2 regions of the Pedobacter sp. WC2423 genome follow, and region 1 is predicted to be linked to the other one. Evidence: riboswitches for the same ligand, from Rfam matches in the RefSeq annotation. Region 1 holds a riboswitch; the other holds the start of a gene.
The links. Region 1 has a riboswitch for cobalamin ahead of AB3G38_RS00310 (TonB-dependent receptor plug domain-containing protein). Riboswitches for the same ligand answer to the same signal wherever they lie in the genome.
Positions count from the first base shown of each region.

Region 2: it holds a riboswitch for cobalamin, as region 1 does, so the genes downstream of both, AB3G38_RS08545 (ABC transporter substrate-binding protein) here and AB3G38_RS00310 (TonB-dependent receptor plug domain-containing protein) in region 1, are expected to answer to the same signal.

Region 1 covers NZ_CP162005.1:60,058-67,511, forward strand. The annotation lists gene AB3G38_RS00290 (ORF6N domain-containing protein) at 1-185, shown strand, start outside; gene AB3G38_RS00295 (transglycosylase domain-containing protein) at 227-2,707, opposite strand; gene AB3G38_RS00300 (polyphosphate kinase 2 family protein) at 2,962-3,843, shown strand; gene AB3G38_RS00305 (hypothetical protein) at 3,921-5,555, opposite strand; cobalamin riboswitch at 5,753-5,945, shown strand; gene AB3G38_RS00310 (TonB-dependent receptor plug domain-containing protein) at 6,040-7,454, shown strand, end outside.
Region 2 covers NZ_CP162005.1:2,132,679-2,140,132, reverse strand. The annotation lists gene AB3G38_RS08560 (histidinol-phosphate transaminase) at 1-462, shown strand, start outside; gene cbiB (adenosylcobinamide-phosphate synthase CbiB) at 447-1,382, shown strand; gene AB3G38_RS08550 (AAA family ATPase) at 1,390-1,926, shown strand; cobalamin riboswitch at 1,966-2,141, shown strand; gene AB3G38_RS08545 (ABC transporter substrate-binding protein) at 2,168-3,337, shown strand; gene AB3G38_RS08540 (iron chelate uptake ABC transporter family permease subunit) at 3,349-4,377, shown strand; gene AB3G38_RS08535 (ABC transporter ATP-binding protein) at 4,377-5,387, shown strand; gene AB3G38_RS08530 (TonB-dependent receptor) at 5,443-7,454, shown strand, end outside.

The DNA.
Region 1 (7,454 bases):
CTTTTACGGAGCAGGGGCTAGCCATGTTATCCGGCTTACTGAACAGTAAACAGGCAATAGCGGTCAACATCAGGATCATTCGGATTTTCACGCTGATCAGACAAATAGTTCCTGATTTTCCTGAATTATACAGAGAGATGGAGCAGTTCAAAAATAGTCTGCTCAGCTCTGAGTCTGATAGTTAAAAAGCTCAGCAGGATATTTCCAACTGAGCTTTTTAACCAGGTTATTTGTTTTTACCCTCGTTCTTTTTCTTCTCTTCGTCTTTTTTCTTTTCCTCTTCTTTTTTCTTATCCTTCTCTTCCTGACGTTTCTTTCTTCTGAGTTCCCGTTCTTCTTTTCTGGTCAGTGGCACTGCTGCTGGTGCCAGTTGTTTTACAGGAGCTTCCGGAGTTTCGCTTTTTACTTCATCGGGCTTCTCCGCAGGTTTATCTCCTTCTGCAGGTACAGCTACGTGTAATGAATCTGTAGCTACGCTATCAGTTTTAGTGGTATCTACCGTATAAACCGGGGTAGGGCAGTTATAGTTTCTTGTAATTGGTACTGTAGCTTTCGGGAATGGCCCGTAAGTGTAACCTGTACTCTTATCATGGTAAACCTTTTCCATAAACTTAGCGAAAATAGGTAAAGCCGTACGTGATCCTTCACCAGTTTCACCATTCTTAAAGTGAGCTGAACGTTCATCACAACCAACCCAGACACCTGTTACCAGGTCTTTGGTAATTCCCATATACCAGGCATCTACATAATCTGAAGAGGTTCCTGTTTTACCACCAATCTGGTTATTTTGTTTCCAAAGATCCCATTCCCAAAGTGCTCTTGAAGTTCCTCCTGGTTCATCCATCCCACCTCTGAACATATAAAGCATCAACCATGCAATCTCTTCAGAAATTACTTTTTTGGTTTTAGCAACGAAATCTTCCAGTGAATTACCATCCTGATCCGTGATTCTTTCTACTAAAATCGGATCTGTTCTTACTCCTTTATTCAGGAATGTTCCATAAGCTCTCACCATTTCAAATACAGAAACATCATTAGGGCCTAAACTTACAGAAGGCACCGATTCCAGATGACTGTCAATACCACACTCATGCGCCCATTTAACTACATTTTCCCAGCCTACTTTTTCTGTTACCTGTGCAGTAATTGTATTGATCGAACGACCCATTGCAGCACGCAGGGAGGTTTCACGGTAACTGTTGTCCCAGCTGGCATTTCTAGGCTCCCAATATTCTGTTTTACCTTTTTCTTCGTATTTGATTTTAACAGGTTTGTCAATGAAAGTATCGCAAGGGCTCATACCGCTTTCAAAGGCAGCCAGGTAAGCGAATGGTTTGAAAGTTGAACCCGCCTGACGTTTGGATTGGTTTACGTGGTCATATTTAAAGAACTTATGATCTAAACCACCTACCCATACTTTAATCTTGCCATTGAAAGGATCCAGAGTCATCATCCCGGTATTCATGATTTTACCATAATAACGGATAGAATCCAGCGTAGAGAAAAGTGTATCACGGTCACCTTTATAGGTGAAGATTTTCATCTTTTTCTTCTTATTGAAATAAGCAGTTATAGAATCAGGGTTGTTTGGATATTTTTTCTCCAGCCTTGCATAAATCGGAAGATTCTTCATCGCCCGGCCAGGGTAATCTACTTTCTTCTTTTCAGAATCCTGCCATGGATCTTCATTTCCCCAAACACTGTAAAACCTGCGCTGAATAACTTTCATTTGTTCTGCTACAGCTTCCTCCGCATATTTTTGAAGTTTAGAGTCAATAGTAGTATATATTTTAAGACCATCTTCATAAAGATCATATCCGTTTTTATTACACCAGCTTTCCAGGTATTTAGCTACTGCGGCCCTCAGGTATGAATCACCGTCACTGCCTTCGTCTTCTCTGCCTTCTTTAAGTTTAACCGGTGTATTTTTATATTGTGTAAGTTCAGCAGCTGTGATATAGCCATACTTATTCATTTGTGATAAAGAAACGTTTCTTCTTTCTAACGCTCTTTCAGGATTTCTGATTGGGTTATAAGTAGTCGTTCCTTTCAGCATGCCCACTAACATGGCAGATTCAGGTACGCTTAGTGAATCTGTTTGTTTATCAAAATAAACTCTTGCTGCTGTTTTTATCCCGTAAGCATTATTTCCGAATGAAACTGTATTCAGGTACATGGTAATAATTTCATTCTTGGAATAGTTGCCTTCCAGTTTTACAGCTGTCATCCATTCTTTTAATTTGGAAACTATGGTTCTGATGACCGGGATATGCTTGATAAAGCCCTGTGATTTGTTATACCTGGTCCGGTACATGTTTTTTGCCAGCTGCTGGGTGATCGTACTTGCACCTCTTTTATCACCCGTGGCTGTAGAAAGCCCACTTGATAATAATGACCTGAAATCAATCCCCATATGTTTGTAGAAACGGACATCTTCTGTTGCGACCAGTGCATGGATCACACTTGGTGAGATCTGTTTGAAAATAACAGGGGTACGGTTTTCTTTATAATATCTTCCTATTAGCTTCCCATCTGAAGTGTAAAGTTCTGAACCCACACTTTGAGTAGGTAATTTAATGTCCTTGTAGGAAGGAGAGTAGCCGAACAGCCACAGAAAATTCAGTTGAAGTGCACAGAAGAAAATGATGATACAGAAAATAAATACGGAGAAATAGCGCAGGTATTTATTATGGATCTCTTTAAACATATAGTATGGTCAAAAAATTAGTAAAACTTGTAAGCTTGCTGAGCCTATATCCAAATCAAACCTTTAAACGAAAGGGTTGGATTCTTAAGTATATATACTGGAAATATAGCTCAATTTAGAAGGCAAAGAAAGACAATTTAAACCAAATTCAGAATTTTATAAATAAGAAATAGATGCAGGCAGTATTTGATATGGCTTGATTTTTGGTAAATTCAAATCCCGTCTGTTCAGATGCGATTTAAATGATACTATCCATGAGTAAAGAAACCAGCCGCTTTTTAGCGCCCGCAGGTCAAAAAATAAAGTTAAAAGACTACAGTACCCATTATAATGGAGATTTGGGTAAGAAAGTTGGTAAGGCAACACTCGCCTCTATTAAGGAAAGATTAAGCAATCACCAGGAAACATTATATGCTGAAAATTCACATTCTGTACTGATTATTTTTCAGGCGATGGATGCCGCAGGAAAGGATAGTGCAATTTCACATGTGATGTCTGGTTTAAATCCACAAGGTTGCCAGGTATTTAGTTTTAAAACCCCAAATTCCAATGAGTATGCGCATGATTTTTTATGGAGACATTATCTTGCGCTGCCCCAGAGAGGAAGAATTGGTATCCATAACCGGTCACATTACGAAAATGTACTGGTTTGTAAGGTTCACCCTGAATATATATTAAATGAAAGAATTCCAGGATATGATGAGGTTAAAAAAGTGGACAAGAACTTTTGGAAAGCACGTTATGAAAGCATCCGTAATTTCGAGAAACAGCTTACTGAGAATGGTACGGTGATTCTTAAGTTCTTTCTTAATGTTTCGCAGGATGAACAAAAGGTGCGTTTTCTGGATCGGATAAATGATCCTTCAAAAAACTGGAAGTTCTCCTCTGCAGATATTGCTGAAAGAGCACTCTGGAAAGATTATATGGTGGCCTACGAAGATGCAATTACAGAAACATCCACTGAAAATGCTCCATGGTATATTATTCCTGCTGATAAAAAGTGGTTTGCCCGTTTGACCATCAGCCAGATCCTGGAAGAGACTTTCAAAGGAATGAAACTCAAATATCCTGTATTGCCGGAGGGAGAAATGGATAAATTAGAGGGATATAAGAAAAACTTAATGGGGGAAGGGTAAGGTTAAAAGTTTATAGAGCTATCGTAAGTCCCATTCATTAACAGATGGACTTACGATAGCTCAAGTTATGAATCAGATTATAATCCGATAATTGTGTATTGCGCTAAAGTTCTCGGATCGATATTCTCAATAGGCATACTATTAACCCAGGCTCTTATACCATAGGTATCAAGGACATAATCATCATGAATAGCATAAGCCAATTTCTTATTATTGCCAGCTTGGAATAGATAAGTAATTCTGCTATTAGGATCTGTAAATTTTTTCATTTCACCCTCCTTCAGACCAAGAAATTGTACATTGACAGTTTTACTCGATCCTAGATAAAATTCAGTTGGATTAGCAGTAATCTTCATTTTATAAAAATCCCCTCTATTTCCTTTAAATCTATTTGCGATCTCCATAAATTTTTGATTGTCACCAATTACGATAAAGCCATCCTGCTCAGGGCTTGTGGATTCAAACATGATCAAATCGCCAAATCGTGTTACTAAATACATACATACTAAAGCTAGCTGATTAGTTATTCGTATTTTTCTTATTTCTATTTTTGGTTCCTGGAAACTCCTAACATTCATTTGTCCTAAATGATGTTTTTGAAGACCTTGCTTGAAATTTTCTTCTAAAATATAATCTGTTATTGGGCTTAATCCATTATCATTTATGCCAATTAATTTATGAGTCGACAAGTCGTTTAAAGAAGCCATCCAACCTGATAAGTTAATATCTACATCTTCAACTTTTTTTGGCACTGTAAAACTTCCGAAAGTTTTTGAGCCTCCAACCGTTTTTACTGACATGGTAAAATCACTTATTTCCTTCGATATTGATGTAGAACCATTACTCTTTTTTCCGAAACCAAAATCTCCTGATATTTTACCTTCAGTATCTTTGCCAGCTTTAAATCCATAGGATGCATTAATGGAATTGTCCATATCAGTTTCTTTAGTCGCATCAGAAGTTGACTTTGCATACACACCGCTATAGACTGCATCCGTTTTTCCTCCGGTTAAAAAATCTGTTAAGATAAAATAGCCATAGGTGTCCACAAATTCTCCCATTGGATTATTATAAATTTCGTTTAAAAATGTTTTATCTAAATATTTTGCTGCAATCTGGCTCTTAACATTTGTTGTATTTAAAAAAGAATATGATACTCCTTTTATTTTTACTGACAACTCACCAAAAATTCTTTTATTTTCATTTACTACTACTGATGAAAAAACTTCATCCATGCTACGTTTGGCGCCAATTGAAAATAGTCCTAAATTAAGGTTGAAACCGCCGCTTATTTTCTTAGTATAGTTACTTTTACTCTCATATCTGTCAAAAGAAGTGTAAGAGAAACTATTAGCTATACCAGTTCCTATGTCTTTTGGTAGGTAGTATCCTGGATTTTCATTTAAAAATTTCTCAATATCTATTACTTTAAATCTTACACTTTCAGCATTCCCATCTAAATTAGTATTCAATAAATAAGATCGGCCTAAATAATATCTTAAATCCAAAATCTCATCCGGTATAGAATTAACTGAGATTTTGCCATTTTTTTCATTTTTCTTATTTGTTAAAACAAGAGGAGAGTTTGGATCTCTGTCCTGTAACAGAATATCTTTTGAATCTCCATTTATTTCAATGGACTGATGATCCTGATTTTTTTTACATGAAGAGACCATTAATAAAATAAGAATTAGGTAAATGTTATTTTTCATTGTTTTTAATTTAATTATAATTATGATTTATAGGGTGTAATGATAAGAAATATTTATTAATAAAATAATAATTTTTATTTTTATTAAAAATTATTATTTTTTTGATAAACTTCCATTAAAAGAAAAGTTGGGTATCAATATTTTACGTAGTTATTTAGAATTATATAGTTTCTTTAATTCTATGTCGCTTATTTTAATAACTTTGTATTGCTTTTGGTTCCTGATCTCAACAATCAGGATTAAAAGGGAATATGGTGTAAATCCATAACTGTCCCGCAGCTGTAAGCTCCTTAACGGAATCCATATCCAGCCACTCGTGTTTAAAACCATGGGGAAGGCATGAATCTCCGGGAGTAAGTCAGAAGACCTGCCTCCAGCCTTATAATTTCATAGCTTTCGGGGATTGAAGCTAGGGGTGAATGCTTTTTATTGACGTAATCATTTCCTTAATCTGCTGTTTGCTGTGGGTAACCCTCACAACAAAATGACTAAAAGAAAATTTGCCTTAGATGGCATCTGTAATTCTTTTTTCGGCTTTTCTGCTATAGTATGGCTTGGGGTTTTTGTGCCTTATAATTCTTCTGCGCAAACCGATTCTGTTAAAAAAGCGAATGACCTGAAAGAAGTTTTTATTCGTGCTATAAAACTTGGCAAACGCCAGCTTTCCGCTTCTCCATTACAAATCTTGTCTGGTAAAGATCTTGAAAGATTAAACAGTTTATCTGTTGCAGATGCAATCCGGTTTTTCTCCGGTGTACAATTGAAAGATTATGGAGGGATAGGAGGCTTAAAGACGATTAATGTCAGAAGTATGGGGACTAACCATACTGCTGTATTTTATGATGGTGTGCAATTAGGAAATGCACAAAACGGACAAGTCGATCTGGGCAAATTCTCCTTAGATAATATTGAAGAAATAGAACTTTATAATGGGCAAAAGAGTACCATTTTCCAATCCGCAAGAGGTTTCGCCTCCGGAAGTTCTTTATACCTGAATGCTAAACAACCTGAGTTTGAAAATGGACAGACCGATCATCTCAAAGCTTCTGTTAAAGGGGGATCATTCGGGCTGATTAATCCTAGTGTGTTATGGCAGCATAAAATCAGTGATGCAGTTTCGGCCTCTTTGAGTACAGAATATAAAAATGCCAATGGCCGCTATAAGTTCAGGTATACCAATGGGGTTTATGACAGCACATTTGTAAGAAAAAACGCAGATATAGAAACGATGCGTGTGGAGGCCGGATTGAATGGTAAATTACAGGATAGTAGTGTCTGGGCAGCTAAAGTTTATTATTATAAAGATCATCAGGGACTGCCTGGTGCAATTGTGAGCAATAGGTATGACTTTACCCAACGCTTATGGAATGAGAACTTTTTTGTACAATCCAGCTATAAAAAAGAAAAGGGAAGATATAACCTGATGGCCTCAGCAAAATATGCGCAGGACTATGTGCGGTATCTGGATCCTGATTTTGTCAAAGACGATGGATTCCTGGACAATAGATTCAAACAACGGGAGCTTTATTTATCGCTGACCAACCGCTATAAAATCAATTCATTCTGGGACGTTGTTTTATCAGGTGATTATCAGTATAACACGCTGGATGCAAATCTCGACTACTTTGCTTATCCCACCAGAAACACCTTTTTGACGGCACTGGCTACTCTAATCCATTTCGATAGAATAGATGTGCAGGCCAATTTACTCAGCACTTATGTAAATGATAAAGTAAAGCAGTTTTTCTCTGCCGGAAACAAAAATGAACTTACGCCTACAGTAATGGTTTCGTGGCAGCCATTTGACCACCTGAAGGAATTCCGTATACGTAGTTTTTACAAGAGCATTTTTCGTATGCCTACTTTTAACGATTTGTATTATACCTCTATTGGCAATAC
Region 2 (7,454 bases), 2.1 Mb from region 1:
AACCTGATTGTTTTACGCTCGATGACCAAGGCTTATGCTATTCCAGGTTTAAGGTTAGGTTATATTGCGGCCAGTACTGCGCTGATCAACCGGTTAAGGTCTTTTAAATTACCCTGGGCAGTAAATGCAATGGCTATAGCAGCCGGACATTTTATTTTTGATCATATTCAAACGATACAAATCCCTGTTCAGCAATTATTAGCAGACCGGGAAGAATTTACAAAGAAGCTGGAGAGCAGTGCATTGAAAATCTATCCTAGTCATACTCATTTTTTTCTGGCGCGTACAAATCAGCATACAGCTGCGCTATTAAAACAGTTTTTACTAAAAGAATTTAATATATTGATCCGTGATGCAGGGAATTTCAGGGGACTAACCGAAAAACATATCCGTATCGCGACTTTAAGTCAAAATAAAAATCAATTGCTGATTAATGCTTTAGCTGAATGGAAAACTATATAATTATTGTCATTCCCTTGCTTGCAGGTTATCTGCTGGATTTGATATTTGGTGATCCTGAAGGATTACCTCATCCTGTCCGATTTTTTGGCAGTCTGATCGCTTTTGGTGAAAAACACCTCAATCAGGGGAGATTCAGGTTTTTGAAAGGAATGCTGATGGTATTGATTTTATGTTCCGTAACCTTTTTAGTTTTTTACGGAGCGATCCATTTGATGCTGAGCCACAGTGTAACGGTATATTTTCTTTTTGCCACTGCCTTTGTTTATTATGCACTGGCAAATAAGGGACTGATCACAGAAGGAAAACAAGTTTTTGATACTTTAAAATATAAAGGGCTCGAAGCCGGGCGGAAACGCTTATCCCGTATCGTAGGGCGTGATACTTCAAACCTGGACCAGCAGCAGATCCGTATAGCTGTGTTTGAAACCATGTCAGAGAACCTGAGTGACGGCGTCATTGCACCGCTGTTTTTTTATTTTATAGCCGGTATCCCAGGTATGCTTACCTATAAAATGATTAATACACTGGATTCTATGATCGGTTACAGGAATGACAGGTATGAATATTTTGGGAAATTTGCAGCACGTCTGGATGACGTTGCAAACTTCATTCCTGCACGGATAACGACCATACTGATGCTGATGGTAACTTTTAGTATGCGTGGATGGCAATATGTGCTGAAGTATGGACATCAGCATAAAAGTCCGAATGCTGGTTATCCGGAAGCTGCACTCGCCGGGATACTGGATGTTCAATTTGGAGGTCCGAACGTTTACCATGGTATTTTGGTTGACAAACCACTTATCGGTACCAATAGCCGCGAAATCAGACACGAAGAATTTAAAATCGTAAGCAGCATCAATCAGGGTGTCTGTTTGCTCATGGTCTTGTCCATCAGTATATATTTCTTTCAGCTCTGAATATTCCATGACCAGCCCAGCACCAAAATATGTGATTAGCGGAGGCCCGGGTTCAGGGAAAACAACCTTGATTAAAGGATTGCAGCAACAAGGGTATTTTTGTGCTGAAGAAGTATCCAGGAAAATGATTATCCGCGAAACGGAGAAAGGATCATCTTGTTTGCCCTGGATAGATATTTCCTGCTTTTCGGCCAAAGTCCTGAACGAAATGATTTTTTCATGGAATAGTGCCCCTACAGCTGCAATTACTTTTTTTGACCGTGGCATTCCCGACATCATTGCTTACCTGAACGTAGCTGGAGTTCCCGTTCCGGAAGAATATTATACCGCTTTATCGCTCCATCCTTATCATAAACAGGTTTTTATACTGCCACCATGGGAAGCTATTTATGTGAATGACAGTGAGCGCTGGCAAACCTTTGAAGAAGCCGTTATCATTAATGAAGCTATCAGGAAGGCCTATATGACCTGTGGATTTGAGCTGATCGATGTGCCCAGAAACTCCCCGGCAGCACGCGTTGCATTTATCCTCGATTTTATCTAGGTTTGCACTCTTAAGGCTGCATGTTTATGGAATAGCTGTTTGAAAATTTGAACAGCCGGCTGTAATATGCTTTAAGGGAATCCCGGCGCAAATCCGGAACAGTCTCCGCTGCTGTAAACCTCGTTATTGAACTGCTGTTATAACCACTTTCGAAAAGAAGGGAAGGTCGCAAGTTTGAGGAAGTCAGAAGACCTGCCTTATGACTGGTTATTAAATGCTTTCGGAAGAAAGGCTAAACTTTATGATGAAAAAAATAAATTCTTGTTCATTCAGAGGAGTATTCCCCTGTCTGATAGTTTCTCTGTTGCTGATTACCTCCTGCAAGCAGAACCAGTCTGGTCAAAAGCACCATACTGCAAAAACCGGCAGTGCAGAAATTAAATATGCCAAAGGCTTTAATATAGACTATTACGATCACTATAAATTAGTGAGTATTTATTCTGGTATCGGCGCACATGCAGATACCACTCAATACGTATTGTTAGCTAAAGGGGCAAAGGCTCCCGAAGGCTATAAAAAAGCACAGCTGATACAAATACCAGTTCAAAGTTTAATCGCCATGTCATCTATGCATATCGCATTGGCTGATTTCGCAGGTGCAGCAAATGCAATTACAGGTTTGGGCAGCTTGAAATATGTCAGCTCAGCAACGGTAAGAAAAAATATAGCTGCGGGTAAAGTGAAAGAAGTTGGAATAGACGGAACTATGAATGACGAAATGCTGATCAGTATGAAGCCAGGTCTGGTGATGGTGATGGGAGATCCGGATGCTAAATTCAGTAAATACGAAACACTGAGCGGAGCAGGTGTACCTGTGATGCTCAATTCTGAATGGCTGGAAACCACACCACTCGGCCGCGCAGAATGGGTTAAATTAATGGCCGCATTGATGGATAAGGAAGACTATGTCAATACTAAATTTGATGCAGTCGAGAAAGAATACAACCGCCTGGCAGCTATAGGAAAAAAGGCGGTGACTAAACCTACGCTGGTTTGTGGCATGCCTTTTAAAGGAACATGGTATGTGCCGGATGGTGACAGTTATATGGTTAAGTTTCTTAAAGATGCGGGTACAAATTATAAATGGGCAGATGTCCATGGAAAAGGTAGTTTGCCACTCAATTTTGAAGCTGTTGCCCCGGTTGCCCTTCAGGCAGATTTCTGGCTGAATGTAGGGACGGTGGATAGTAAAAATGATATTAAGGCAATAGACAGCCGTTACGCTGATTTTAAACCCTTCAAAGACAATCACATTTTTAACTTTAATAAAAAGGTAAATGATATCGGTTCCAATGATTATTGGGAATCCGGAGCTGTTAATCCACAGCTAATCTTAAGTGACTTAATCAAGATCTTTCATCCTGAATTACTACCGGACTACCAGCTCGTTTATTACAAGCAATTGAATTAATTCTTTAAAAATTGAACAAAATAAAAGTTTTAGTATTGCTATCCATATTGGTGGTGGCATTGCTGCTGGATGTTGCACTTGGTTCCGTTCATATTCCTTTGAAAGACGTCATTAAGATTTTATTTACGCCGGATGCCGGAAATGAGACCTGGGTTTATATTATTGAAAAAATCAGGTTACCTAAAGCCCTGACTGCTATTATTGTGGGCTGTGGATTATCGGTAAGCGGCTTACAAATGCAAACACTTTTCCGCAACCCACTTGCTGGTCCCTCAGTTTTAGGGATAACCGCAGGCGCAAGTTTAGGCGTGGCCCTTGTGATGCTTTCAGCAGGCAGTATTACGAGCTTATATACAATTAAAGAATTGGGGATTTCAGGAAGCTGGCTCATTATTATGGCTTCTTCGCTGGGCGCAGCAATGATTATGATTTTAATCGTCTCCATTTCTTCTGCTTTAAAAGACAACGTAATTGTACTGATCGTTGGTGTAATGATTGGTAATATCACACTTTCAGTCATTAGTATCTGGCAATATTTTAGTTCGCCCGAGCTGATTAAAGATTACCTGCTCTGGACTTTTGGTTCTTTGGGCGGGGTAACTGGCGAACAGTTGCTGATTTTGGCAGTTGTTGTTTTTGCAGGCTTATTAATTTCATTTTTGTCTTCTAAATTGCTGGATGCTTTACTCTTAGGTGATAATTATGCCAGAAGCATGGGATTGACTGTAAAGCGTGCCCGAATCCTGATTATTGGCAGTACGAGTATTTTAGCAGGAGGGATTACCGCCTTTTGTGGCCCGATCGGTTTTATCGGAATAGCTGTGCCACACTTAGCAAGGGCCTTGTTTAATACTTCAAACCACCGCATTTTAATTCCCGCTTGTTGTCTGATCGGGACCGTTTTGATGCTGATTTGTGATATTGTTGCTCAATTGCCAGGAAGTCAGACTGTTTTACCTATTAATGTAATTACGGCCCTGGTAGGTTCACCCGTAGTGATCTGGATTATTGCAGGGCCTACTAAATTGAGGGGATTCTAATGGAGGCGCAAAACTCATTGTTAAATACTTCCGGGTTAACTATAGGTTACCAGGCAGGAAAAGGGAAAACGAAAGTTATTGCAGCGGCTTTAGATTTAGAACTCCATGCAGGACAGCTGGTTTGCCTGTTAGGCCCGAATGGCTGCGGTAAATCTACTTTGCTCAGAACTATCTCCGGCCTGCAACATCCGCTGAAAGGTGAAATTATACTGGACGGTGCGGCACTTCACCAACTGAAACCTGCACAGGTAGCGAAAAAAATAAGCCTGGTACTCACTGATAACGTCAGAGCTGGTAACCTGGATGTTTATTCGCTCATTTCCCTGGGCCGTTATCCCTATTCAGGATGGTTAGGCATACTCACTGAACAAGACAAACAGATTATCGGACAAGCTATCAAAGCTACAGATACCGGAGCTTTTGCAGGTAGAAAAATGGATAGCCTGAGTGATGGAGAATGTCAGAAAGTGATGTTAGCCAGGGCAATAGCACAAGATACGCCATTGATCATTCTGGATGAACCTACTGCTCACCTTGATTTGCCCAGCCGGATACAACTGATGCGTCTGTTGCACCAATTAGCTAAAGAAACGAATAAAGCGATTTTACTTTCTACACATGAGCTTGATTTAGCCCTGCAAGTCGCTGACCAGATCTGGCTGATGAGCAGCGGTGGACAGCTTGATGCCGGATTACCGGAAGAACTGGTCTTGAATGGCGCTTTCCAACACGCTTTTAATAAGGATGGAATTGCCTTTGACGCAGCAAGTGGCACCTTTAATATTCATCAGGCAGGAAAACGCAATATCAAAGTATCAGGGGAGGGCGTTGCTGCTTTCTGGACTCAAAAAGCTTTAGTCAGAAATGGCTTTAGTATATCTTCAGCACAAGATCACCAGGCACTGATGGTTACCGTTAGCGGAGAAGGAGCGGATGCGCTCTGGACTGTAGAAAAAAATAAAGTGTCAGCTACTTATACTTCATTGCGTGAATTTCTCAATTCACTGTAATATTCCGGTCCTATTCGTTTAAAAATCAATACGCATACACACCAATACTAATTATATGAATAAAAATTTACCTTTATTATTTAAAAACCTGCTGATCTGCACAGTTTTATTCAGCAGTTCTGCATTAGCGCAGGAAAAGAAAGCTGATTCCATCAAGACCAATGCACTTGATGAAGTGGTCGTCACCTCTTCAAGGACTGAGATCAAAAGACGTCATGTACCACAAAGTATGACGGTGATCAGTAAAGCTGTTATCGATCTGACTTCCTCACAGGAAGTAACTGATCTATTGAAAAAGAATTCTTCCATCAGTATTGTACAATATCCAGGCTTATCTTCTGGAATTGGTATTCGTGGATTCAGGCCGCAAACGAGTGGTTTAAATCAGCGTTCATTGTTACTGGTTGATGGCCGTCCGGCAGGTACAGTAAGTATTGCAACGATTAATCCTGCTGATATTGAGCGTATCGAAGTACTTAAAGGCCCTGCTTCGGCATTATATGGCTCATCGGCCATGGGTGGGGTGGTGAACATAATTACTAAAAAGTCGGCTGGTGATATTCATGGAAATGTTTTTGCTGAATACGGATCTTATGAAACCACTAAATTAGGTGCTTCAGCGGGTGGAAATATCAGTAAGAAACTGGACTTTGATTTGTCCTTTTTGAATTATGACAGAGCTAAAAACATGAAATTGGGAAATGGCAACTTATTCAGAAAGATGCTTGGCGCCAACTCTGCACTTTATAATTACACTACCGGGCCTGTTGAAATGGATGATAAGCGTTCTGACGGGCTAAGAAGAGATTATACCAAATTAAACTACAATACAGGAAGTTTGAGATTAGGTTATCAGCTTGATGCCAACTGGAGACTTGATGTTCGCGGAGAACGCTTTGTAGCAAAAAATGTAGAATCTCCGAGTGATATACAATTTGGAAACGGACAACCGAGTACAAAAGATATTGAACGTCACTATGAGGAAGCAACGCTTTCCGGTAATATTGATCAGCATCATTTAACTTTGAAAGGATATACTTCGCAGGAGAATAACCTGAACAATACTTTACTGACTGTAAATGGGCTTGTGGCACCATATGCTTCTTATAAAAGCACAACCAGCTGGAAGGGTATACAGGCAAAAGATGCTTACCAGTTAGGAAATCATTCGGTGGTTTTTGGTCTGGATTACAGTAATGCTTCAACGAGCTCCCAATCTTTTAATCCAGATGGTTCTGAATCTGCTCCATATTCTCCAAACTACAGTCTTTCATCCGGTGCTGCTTATATTCAGGGACAATTAAACTTTCTGGACAATAAGTTAGTCATTAATCCAGGTGTACGTTTGGATCTGATTACTTATGACGTGAAGCAAACGCCATTATTAACCACTTATGCAGGTGGTAAAAAGACAAACCCTTTCTTTAGTCCAAGTTTAGCTGCTCAGTATTCGTTAAATAAGCTGTTTACTGTACATGCAAGTACAGGACGTGGATTTGTAACACCGGATGCTTATAATGTAGCGGGCTATTCTGAAAGAATTAATGCAGGTAAAGCCAGTGTGATCCAGGGAAATGCTGACCTGAAAAATGAGAATAGTATTTCATGGGATGCGGGGTTGAGATTCAATAAATCTGAATGGGGACTGACTGCTGATTTCACTTATTATAATACCTATGTTAAAGATAGGATCACAACGCAAACTACGGTACCAGTACCAGCTGAAACTACGGCAAGTGGTTTTCCAATTAGCAGTCGTATGACTTATATCAATGCAAATAAAGCAAATATCAATGGTTTTGAGGCTGAGGTTGCATGGGATTTCGGAACATTGGCAGCAAAAGATTATTCTTTAAAAGTTTTTGGTAATGCCACTAAGTCATCTAAGGCGAAAGAGGTTACTATTTTAGCTAATGGTACAGAATCGGTTAAGGATATTTATAACGTACCTGATTTTACTTCAAGTTATGGTTTTGAATTCAACAACCTGAAAGGACTTGATTTAAGACTAAGCGGCAGGTATGTTGGCAAACGCAAGGACACTGATTTTAATGATCCTAAATTTCC